DNA from 2 places in the Sphingobium sp. B2 genome. Region 1 is predicted to be linked to the other one. Evidence: riboswitches for the same ligand, from Rfam matches in the RefSeq annotation. Region 1 holds a riboswitch; the other holds the start of a gene.
What was found. Region 1 has a riboswitch for thiamine pyrophosphate ahead of FE851_RS17070 (TonB-dependent receptor). Riboswitches for the same ligand answer to the same signal wherever they lie in the genome.

Region 1 (5,637 bases):
CGACGGCGCGATCCATGTCCGCTTCGGTCCCATCGACGACGCGGGCAATAACCGCCTCGCTATTGGGCGAAACGATTTCGATCATCCGGTCAGCCGTCGATCCGACCCACGCGCCACCAATGAACAGCTTGTCGGGATGGGCGATATGGATGTTGTCGGGAACCATGGTCTATCCTCTTCCTGGCTGGCGCAGTACGCCCTTTTCAGCGGCACACTATAACGGTCGTTATTATTATCGCAACCCGTTCGCTCGTTTTTTAGCGCTTGACAGGCTGGGGTGGCGCCAACCAATTATATCATTCGTTACGATAAGCGCTGCGCAATGCCCACAGAGAGGAACGCCGATCCATGACCAGTCCGCAGGACATGGGCATAACGCCATCTTTTACCCCGCGGCTGATCCTGTCGCTGTTCCTGTGCGGGCTGGTTCTGTTCGTCGATGGCTATGATCTGGCAGCGATGCCGCTGGCGTTGCCCCATATCGCAAAGGCACTGGACATTCCGCCCGCCCGCTTCGGCTTTGCCCTTTCGGCGGTATTGCTGGGCCTGGGCGTCGGCGCGGTTTTGCTGGCGCCGCTGGGGGATCGCTTCGGCCGGCGCCGGATGATCACCCTCTCGGTCATATGTATCGGCCTGTTGACCATGGCGACGGCCAGCGGAACGAACATCGCCAGCTTCATCATATGGCGCTTGCTGACTGGCTTGGCACTGGGTGCATGCCTGCCCAACGTCACCGCGCTGGCTGCGATCTGGGCGCCGCCGGGGCGACGCGCAAGCACGTTGACGATCGTATCGCTCGGCATCTCCTTTGGCGCGATCGTCGCGGGCCTGATTGCGCCACCGCTGATCGCGCTGGGCGGTTGGCGCGCCCTGTTCCTGTTGCCGGGCGCAGCGACATTGCTGCTTGCGCTCGCCCTGTTCCTGCTATTTCCGCCCGAAAAGAAAGCAGAGCCCGGAACTGACGCCCGCGCTGTCCGCCCGCTTGCCCGCATATTGCGCAGGCCGCTGCGGTTCCCGACGATCGTTTTTGCATTACTCTATGGTATCAATGCTTTCGGCCTCTATCTTATCATCAGTTGGACGCCGACCCTGCTGCCGCAGGCGGGCTTCACGCTGGATCAGGCCGCACGATCGATCACCATCATCCAGTCGGGTGGACTGGTCATCGCTCTGGCGCTCGCCTGGCTGATTGATCGCAACCATGCCGTGCTGGCGCTTGCGGGCGCCTATGTCACGATCATCGCGGCTTTCGCCCTGCTGGCGATCCTGTCTGCCGGGACTTTGTCGACCAACTTGCTGCTGCTGGTGGCGGGCGGCGGCATTGTCGGGGTCCATCTGTGCATCATGGCGGTCGTCACCGGCGTCTTTCCGCCCGATTGCCTGGCCACTGCCATTGGCTTTGGCGTGGCAGTCGCCCGTATCGGCGCGATCGGCGGGCCGCTGGCCGGTGGCTGGCTGATCGGCAACGGCGCGGGTCCGGGGCCCTTCTTCCTGTTCGCGATCCTGCCGATGGCGCTTTGCCTGCTGATCACATTCGCCCTGCCCGCCGCACGTCGCGCTGGCCAGTCCGGATGCGATCACCCCTAGTCGATCAGGCGCGAACCAATGGCAAAGCGCAGCCCGACGACCCAGGCGTCGCGGATGGTCGGGTCAGCGCCGGGATTGTGGACATATTGCAGGTTGGGCTGCACCGTGAGCCATGGCGACAGCGGCGCACGATAGGTGATTTCGGCGACCGATTCAGTGCGCTGCGCGGCACTGCTTCGGCGATAATCGGGGGATGTGGAGGCGGTCACCACCGCCAAACCAAGTTCGTCCTCCGGCCGCCCGTTCACCGCGCCTGTCCATTTTACGCCCAGACTGGCGAACCGGTCGAACATATTGAACCGCCCGCTTGACGTCCCAAGCCGGAAGAAGCCGTCCACCTTCTCATCGCCATCGGTCATCAGCGGCATTTCCCCACGCAGATAGACCCCGGCATTGCCCCGCCCCATGCTGCCGTCCCAGGCTTCGAACGTCGCTGTGTAGCGCCAATGCCCCAGCAACAGTCGCGCGCCGGCAATCGGCACGTCGAGTTCACCGATCAGCAGCGCGCCATCGCCGTTACCCAGTTTGATCGCGGTGCGGGCCGGATGATCGGGATCGCCCGGTACCCCGTCCAATATCGCCGCGCGCACAGCCCAGCCCTCGGCCGGCTGCCATTCGACACGCGCGGCCAGCGATGTCCATGGGAAGATCGACGGACCATTGCGACCCGTCAGCGAAATATCGCTGCCGATCCCATGCGCGCTGCCGACGAAAACGCCAGCGGCGTCGAGCGCGTCAAATTCCGAGTTGAGATCATATAATCCTGCCTTCAGCGACAGGCCGGGCGCGATCGTCTGGTTGATCCAGGCTTCATATAGTCTGATCGCCCGCGTCCCCGTTTCGATATTGCTGACTGCGTGCACGTCCCCCACCGCGTTGGAAATCGACGCGCCATTATTGTAGAGGCCATAAACATGCGCCTCGGCCCCGCGCCAACCCAGCGTCGCCTCCAGATCGGCCTCCAGCACTATGTCGAGATTATCGAGATAGCGCGCGCGCCGCTTCAATCCGCCCGCTACATTGGCCATCACTTCGCCGGTATAGGTGACCTCCAGCAGCACTGGCCCCTGCGTCTCGTCAATCTCTCCCGCCGCATGGATGTGCGAATGGGGTCGCCGCGGCAACGCATCATCCGCCGCAGCGGCCAGCAATAGAAAGGGGGCGATCATCATGATGGTAAAAGGGCCGGTACGCAGGTCATAGCAACAGGAAGAATAAAGGTCGGGCTGCGGCGTCGATAACGGATGATCCTCGCCAGACGCCATAGTCGACTGAAAACCGACCCCATTTCAGCATGAATATGCGCCAGACCCTCAGCCATCGATTGACGCCCGGTGCAGGACGCCATAGGCGCACCGACAGTTTCAACCCACGGGGTGTCCTGGCGCTGTCAGGGCTGAGAGGCGGATCGGGCGCAGGGGGCGTCCAGTCTGCAAACCCGCGAACCTGATCCGGCTCACACCGGCGGAGGAATAGGGATATGCGTCTTTACGCCATTATGTCGCCTGCAATATCGATCGCACTGCTACTGGGTTCAGGCTACGCCCATGCGGACGACAGCATCGTCGTCACCGCGCGCGGCCGCGCAGAAGCCGAAATCCAGGTGCCCGACACGATCGCCGTCTATGGTCCCGCCGCCATCGCCGCGCAGCGCCTGACCACGATCGACGATTTCATCGCGGCAACGCCCGGCATCTTCATCATCAACGATCAGGATCCTGGCACCAACCTCATATCCGTGCGGGGCGTATCCACCAACCGCAGCCAATCGCCCTCCATCGCCTATATTGTCGACGGATTGGCGTTGCCCGATTCCGAACTCTTCACGCTACGCCCCTATGATCTGGCGCGGGTCGAGATTTTGAAGGGGCCGCAGGGCGCCTTGTTCGGCCGGTCGGCATCGGGCGGGGCCATCGCCATGACGACCAACGATCCCGGCCCGGACTGGGGCGGCGAAGCAGCCGTCGGGATCGGCAACGGCCTGACCTGGACCGCCGATGGTGTGCTCAACGCCCCGGTGTCGGAACAGGTGCAATTGCGCCTGGCCGGTTCCTATCGCAACAGCGACGGCTTCATCCGCAACAGCTTTCTGGACAAGAAGGTCGATGGCAGCATCAGCCGCAATCTGCGCCTGAAGGCAAAGGTTGCGCTGAACGAAACGGCGACGTTCCGCTTTCGCCTGGGCTGGGCCAATGAAGAAGGCGGGGCGGCCTATATTTCATCGGGCAATGTTACTGGCCTTTATGGCGGGCGACTGTCGGGCGCGGCACTGACCGACCCGTTCGGGGATTTTGAAGGGCGGGCATCGCGTACATGGTGGGGCGCGCAGGCCAGCTATGAACAGGAAGCGGGTGACGGGCTGCTCTTCACATGGACCGGCGGCTATGACGATTATCATAAGGATTTCGTTGAAGAACTGGATTTTCGCAACGACAAGCCATTGACGCTGTTCGGCGCACCATTGTTCCCGGATGGTATTCAACCCATCTCCCAACCTGTTGATATAAAAGCCTGGACCAGCGAAACCCGGCTGACGTCACGCGGGGATGGGCCACTGCGCTGGCATGTCGGCCTCTTCTACCAGCGGCTGGAGCGCAACCGGACCGATGATTTCGGGCCGCTGCTGTTCGGCAGCGAAGCGCTGCGCGCGGAAACCCGCTCCAGCCAGATCGGTGTTTTCGGGCAGGCGAGCTACGATATTGCGCCAAAGGTCGAAGCCACGCTGGCGCTGCGCTATGACCGCGACCGGCGCAAGGAAGATACGGTCGGTACTGTGAGTGGAACGACGGTCGCGCAACGTGCCCGGACGTTCGAGAAATGGCAGCCCAAACTGTCCCTCGCCTGGCGCCCGACCGATCATCTGACCGCCTATGTCACCGGCGCGATCGGTTTCAAGGCGGGCGGTTTCAACCCCCTGCCCGGCCCGACCGATGTATGGCAGGCCGTGTTCCCGGCCGAAACCACCCGCTCGGTCGAGGCGGGCGTCAAGGGTGAGAGCGCGGATGGGCGTATCCGCCTGTCGCTTGCGGGCTTCATCACTGACTATGACAATTTCCAGAACACCGTGTTTCTTGGCAATTCGGTCGTCCTGTCGGTGCCACAGGTCGATGTCCACGGGATCGAAGCTTCGGCGCAGGCGGCGCTGGGCGCGGGCTTCAGCCTGGATAGCGGGCTGGCCTGGACCCACAGCCGCACCGGCACCTATTTCACGCCCAACCCCACGCCAGAACCGGGTGAACCCGCTATCCTGGACATGAGCGGCAAGCGCACCCCCAACGCGCCGGACTGGACCATCAACAGCGGTATTGGCTGGCAGGGCGCGGCCGGACCTGCGACTGTCAATGTTCGGCTTAGTGTCGCCTATGTCTCTCGCGTCGATTTCGAGATCGACAATATCCTCCATTCACCTGGCTACACCTCGGTTGATGGGCGTATAGGCGTCAGCCACGGGGCATGGACGTTCGACCTTTGGGCCAAGAACCTGCTCGACAAGCGCTGGGCGATCTCGGCTTTTGGCCAGCAGCAATTGCCGCTACTGCTGGGCCTTGGCCCTGATGGACCGTTCGACAGTTTCACCATCAACACCGGCCGCCAATTTGGCGCCAGCGCATCCGTGCGCTTTTGACGAAGGACATGGCGATGGGCTTTTGCGATCAGATCTGGGCAGACGTCGCCCCGTTGCGGCAGGCTATCCTGGCCCATCCATTCCTGACCGCGCTGGCAGACGGAACATTGCCACGCGATAGCTTCCAACATTATATCGTGCAGGACAGCCTCTATCTGGCTGAATATGCCCGCACATTGGCGATCGCCGCGGCCCGCGCGCCCAGTGCCGCAGGGCGGCTGGAATTTTCCGACGGCGCGAAAGTTGCGGTGCAGGTTGAAGAAGCGCTGCATCAGGCCTTCTTCGCTCAGTTCGGCATCAGTGCAACCACAGCGCAGGGTGCCGAGCCGACCCCCTCCTGCCTTGGCTATACCAGCTATCTCGCCAGCCTGGCCGCGACCCGCAGCTATGAGGAATTGGTTGCTGGCATCCTGCCCTGTTTCTGG
Region 2 (5,637 bases), on a different contig from region 1:
CCAGCGCCCGGATCAGCAATTGCTGCGCCAGGCTCATCCGCGCTTCGGGCGGCATTTCAAAACCGCGAAACTCCAGCAGCCCCAGCCGTCCGGTCGGCCCATCGGGCGAGAACATCTTGTCGATGCAGATTTCGGTGCGGTGGGTGTTGCCCGTCACATCGACCAGCAGGTTGCGGAACAGCCGATCGACCAGCCAGGGGGCCGGGGGTGCGCCTTCCCCGGCAAAGGGATTGGGCACCTGCGCCAGCGCGATCTCCAGTTCATAGAGGCCATCATGCCGCGCCTCGTCGATGCGCGGCGCCTGGCTCGTCGGCCCGATGCACAGGCCCGAAAACAGGTAGGAAAGCGAAGGGTGCCGCTGCCAGTAGAGGACGAAGCTCTTGAGCAGGTCGGGCCGCCGGATGAAGGGCGAATCGTTGAGCGTCGGGCCGCCCAGCACGATATGATTGCCCCCGCCGGTGCCGACCGACCGGCCATCGACCATGAACTTGTCGGCGGTCAGGTCGCATTCGCGGGCATAGGCGTATAGCTGTTCGGTGATCGCGACCGTTTCGTCCCAACTGGATGCGGGATGGACATTCACCTCGATCACGCCGGGGTCGGGCGTGGCTTTCAGCACCGCGATGCGCGGATCGGGCGGGGGCGAATAGCCCTCGATCCGCACCGGAATCCGCAACGCTTCGGCTGCCGCCTCGACCTCGGCGATCAGCTCCAGATAATCTTCCAGCGCCTGTACCGGCGGCAGGAATACCGACAGATAATGGCCGCGCGGCTCCACCGTCACGGCGGTACGGACCGCCGCTTCGATGATCACCTGTTCCCCCCGGTCCTGCGCGGCCCTGCCGCCCTCCGGCCCGCCGACCCGCTGCGATTGCTGCGCGCGCACCTCCTCGACCTCGGCCTGCTGCATCACCTGCGCCCGAAAATCGGGCAAAGGCTCGCGCGGCTCTGTCTCTTATACACATCTAGATGTGTATAAGAGACAGGTCCTGCGCGGCCATGCCGCCCTCCGGCCCGGCGACCCGCTGCGATTGCTGCGCGCGCACCTCCTCGACATCGGCCTGCTGCATCACCTGCGCCCGAAAATCGGGCAAAGGCTCGCGCGGCTCACTGGTGTCGCGGGGGTGGATATAGGGATAGTCCGACGGCGGGACATAAGGCAGCGACCCCAGCGGCAGGCGATACCCCAGCGCCGAATCCCCCGGCACCGCGAACAGCTTGCCGCGCCGCAATTGCCAGATTTCGCTCTGCCAGCGCGGCGTGCTCGCCTGCGACTGCCAGCGCTGCACCGGCAGGACATAGCCGACCGGCTGGTCCAGGCCACGCTCGAACGTCTTGACCATCCGCGCGCGCGCTTCGGGATCGCTGATCTTGGGATCGTCGGTGGTGGCGTTGATCGGCAGTTCCGATTCCTTGATCGACCAGACCGCCGGATCTTCAAAGACCGCATGGGTATAGTCGTCGGAAAAGCCCATATGGGCTGCCATATGGCTCAGGAAAGCGCGGGCGTCGTCGGGCGTCACGCTGCGCGCGCCGTCGGGCGCATCGTCGGGCGCGATCAGGCTTTCATCGTGCCAGATCGGCGTGCCGTCCGTCCGCCAATAGACGGCATAGGCCCAACGCGGCAGGCTTTCGCCCGGATACCATTTGCCCTGTCCATGATGCAGCAGGCCGCCCGGCGCGAACTGGCCGCGCAGCTTGCGGATCAGCCGGTCGGCATAGGCCGCCTTGGTCGGGCCGACCGCATCGCCATTCCATTCGCCCGCATCGCCGCCATCCACCGCCACGAAGGTCGGCTCGCCACCGATCGTCAGCCGCATGTCCTGCGCCTGCAAATCCGCGTCCACCTTCGCCCCCAGCGCCATTACCGCGTCCCATCGCTTGTCGGTGAAGGGCTTGGTGATCCGCACCGCCTCGGCAATGCGGCTGACGGTCATCGCGAAATCGAAATTGACCTCGGCAGGTTCGGCCATGCCGCTGATCGGCGCGGCGGACTTGTAGTGCGGCGTCGCGCAGAGCGGGATATGGCCTTCGCCCGCAAACATGCCGCTGGTCGCGTCCAGCGCCACCCAGCCCGCGCCCGGCACATAGGCCTCTGCCCAGGCGTGCAGGTCGACGACATCCTGGCTGACCCCCTTTGGCCCCTCGATCGGCTCGACGTCCGCGACCAGCTGGATCGAATAGCCAGACACGAAGCGCGCGGCAAAGCCCAGCCGACGCAGCAATTGCACCAGCAGCCAGGCGGAATCGCGGCATGACCCGGTGCCGATCTCCAGCGTCTCCTCCGGCGTCTGGACGCCCGCTTCCATGCGGATGACATAGCCGACCTGCTGTTGCAGGCGGCGGTTCACCTCGACCAGGAAGTCGACGGTACGGCTTTCATGCCCGGCATATTGGTCCACCATCTTTTCGAACAGCGGCCCTTGTGGCTCGACATCGAAATAGGCGGCCAGATCGGTTTTCAGCTGCTCGTCATAGGCGAACGGATAATTTTCCGCGTACGGCTCCACGAAGAAATCGAACGGGTTGATGATGTCCAGATCGGCCAGCAGGTCGACCTCTATCGTGAAATGATCGACTGGCTCTGGAAAGACGATGCGCGCCAGCCAGTTGCCGTGCGGGTCCTGCTGCCAGTTCAGGAAATGCCCCGCCGGCTCGATTTTCAGCGCATAATTGGGCACTTTGGTCCGGCTGTGCGGCGCGGGGCGCAGGCGGATGACCTGCGGACCAAGCCGGATCGGGCGGCTGTAGCGATAGGCAGTGCGGTGGTGGAGCGCGGCTTTGAGCATGGCGGGATCAAACGCTACCCCCTGTTGCAATGCAATATGCAAATGGTTCGGGGGGCAAAGAATCTGCGCGGCTCCGGCCCGCCCCGGCGATGCAGCGACAAGTCACTGGACCCCGCCCGCCAAACCCATTACCCTTGCCGCCATCCCCGGGGGACCGTCCGCAGACGGTTGAGAGGCGGCTTTGTGGCCGCGACCCGCTGAACCTGATCCGGCTAACACCGGCGTAGGGAGGGTTAAGCGCGCACTCACACCGCCCGCATTCTCTCTCTTTCGCTGCAAGGAGAGTGACTTATGGCAGACGTCCCCGCCCGTACAGAGATGCCCGAAGCCGAAGGCTTCATCCGCCGGCAGGCGGCAATGAACGTTACCACTGGCGCTATCCGTGGATCGAAGAAAATCCATGTCGGCCCGCTCAACGTCGCAATGCGCGAAATCACGCTGGAACCGGGCAGCGGCGAGCCGCCGGTGCGGGTCTATGACACGTCCGGCCCTTATACCGATCCCAATGCGCAGATCGACATCATGGCGGGCCTGCCGCAATTGCGCCGCGACTGGATCATGGCGCGCGGCGATGTGGAGGATTATGATCCGCGCGCAGTAAAGCCCGAAGATAACGGCCTCAAAGGCCCGGATCGCTCCGGCGGCGTCGCCCAATTCCCCGGTCATCACCGCCGTCCGCTGCGCGCCAAACCCGGCGCGAATGTCAGCCAGATGCACTATGCCCGCCGCGGCATCATCACGCCGGAAATGGAATATGTCGCGGAACGCGAAAATCTGGGCCGCGCGCGCCTCGCCGAATATATCCGCGACGGGCAGGATTGGGGCGCGGCCATCCCCGATTATGTGACGCCCGAATTCGTCCGTGACGAAGTCGCGCGCGGCCGGGCGATCATCCCCAGCAACATCAACCACCCCGAATCCGAACCGATGGCGATCGGCCGCAATTTCCTGGTCAAGATCAACGCCAATATCGGCAACTCCGCCGTCGCCAGCGACGTCGCGTCCGAAGTCGACAAGCTGGTCTGGTCGATCCGCTGGGGCGCGGACACGGTGATGGACCTGTCCACGGGCCGCAACATCCATGACACGCGCGAATGGATCATCCGCAACTCGCCCGTGCCGATCGGCACCGTCCCCATCTATCAAGCGCTCGAAAAGGTCGGCGGCGTGGCCGAGGAACTGACCTGGGATATTTTCCGCGACACGCTGATCGAGCAGGCCGAACAGGGCGTCGATTATTTCACCATCCATGCGGGCGTCCGCCTCGCCTATATCCCGATGACGGCGAAGCGCGTCACCGGCATCGTCTCGCGCGGCGGCTCGATCATGGCGAAATGGTGCCTCAGCCATCACAAGGAAAGCTTCCTCTACGAGCATTTCGACGAGATCACCGAAATCTGCAAAGCCTATGACATCGCCTACAGCCTGGGCGACGGCCTGCGCCCCGGCTCGATCGCCGACGCCAATGACGAAGCGCAGTTTTCCGAACTCTACACGCTCGGCGAACTCACCAAACGCGCCTGGGCGCAGGATGTGCAGGTGATGATCGAGGGGCCGGGCCATGTCCCCATGCACAAGATCAAGCAGAATATGGACAAGCAGCTCGAAGCCTGCGGCGAAGCCCCCTTCTATACGCTGGGGCCGCTCACTACCGACATCGCGCCGGGATACGACCATATCACCAGCGGCATCGGCGCGGCCATGATCGGCTGGTACGGCACGGCGATGCTCTGCTATGTCACGCCCAAGGAGCATCTGGGCCTGCCCGACCGCGACGATGTGAAGGTCGGCGTCGTCACCTACAAGCTGGCCGCCCACGCCGCCGATCTCGCCAAGGGCCACCCCGCCGCCAAGGTCCGCGACGACGCCCTGAGCCGCGCCCGCTTCGAATTCCGCTGGCGCGACCAGTTCAACTTGAGCCTCGATCCCGACACCGCCGAACAATATCACGACCAGACGCTCCCCGCCGAAGGCGCGAAGTCAGCCCATTTCTGCTCGATGTGCGGCCCCAAATTCTGCTCGATGAAAATCACGCAGGAGGTCCGCGATTTCGCCGCAAAGCAAAATCAGGACGCCGACACCTTCATCGCCGCCAATCCTCCCCGGCACGGGGAAGGGGACCGTCCGGCGCAGCCGAACGGTGGAGGGCGCGCACCGCTGGACGCCGCCACCGCTGAAAAGGGTATGGCGGAAATGAGCCGGGTGTTCAGGGAAACCGGCAGCGAGCTATATATGGGCGCTGGGGACAGGGAACGGGATTGAGGGGTAGGATGATCCGGTATTGGCTGAACAGATTTTTGGGACGATCGGTCCGGCAACCGTTGGCTGTAGCTAATTACTCTCCGTTGCCGCCGCATCCAGCCAATGTGCCGGGCACATTCTATGTTGAGGATGGTTGCTGCATATCCTGTGGCGTTTGGGAAGATGTGGCCCCCGATCTGCTGGCTTGGGTACCCGATGGAGAAACGCCACATTGCTATGTTTCCCATCAGCCAGAAACCGAGGATGAGTTTGGTCGGATGATGGACGCAATGCACGTTGGTGAAGTGGATTGTATCAGAGCGCGGAATTGCCGCCCCGATTGGGCGGAGCATTTAAGAAGGGCAGGACTGGGCGATCAGATCGATTCCGATTAAATTGGCAATCGCGACATATTGCGTTATAACTCCCGTATGAACACCCCCCTCAAAATCACGAAAATCGGCAATAGCGCCGGGGTCATCCTGCCCAAGGAGTTGCTGGCGCAGTTGCGCGTCGGGCCGGGGGACATGCTCTATGTCACGCAAGCGCCCGACGGTATCCGGTTGACCGCCGCCGACCCCGATTTCGGGGCCAAGATGGATTTGGC

Region 2: it holds a riboswitch for thiamine pyrophosphate, as region 1 does, so the genes downstream of both, thiC (phosphomethylpyrimidine synthase ThiC) here and FE851_RS17070 (TonB-dependent receptor) in region 1, are expected to answer to the same signal.

What each region holds. Positions count from the first base shown of each region.
Region 1 covers NZ_VDBZ01000002.1:291,935-297,571, forward strand. Annotated here, with positions in the region: gene FE851_RS17055 (aldehyde dehydrogenase) at 1-166, opposite strand, end outside; gene FE851_RS17060 (MFS transporter) at 349-1,587, shown strand; gene FE851_RS17065 (carbohydrate porin) at 1,584-2,759, opposite strand; TPP riboswitch at 2,950-3,077, shown strand; gene FE851_RS17070 (TonB-dependent receptor) at 3,068-5,212, shown strand; gene tenA (thiaminase II) at 5,227-5,637, shown strand, end outside.
Region 2 covers NZ_VDBZ01000001.1:124,059-129,695, forward strand. Annotated here, with positions in the region: gene FE851_RS00610 (transglutaminase family protein) at 1-934, opposite strand, end outside; gene FE851_RS00615 (transglutaminase family protein) at 966-2,789, opposite strand; TPP riboswitch at 2,927-3,036, shown strand; gene thiC (phosphomethylpyrimidine synthase ThiC) at 3,081-5,051, shown strand; gene FE851_RS00625 (AbrB/MazE/SpoVT family DNA-binding domain-containing protein) at 5,462-5,637, shown strand, end outside.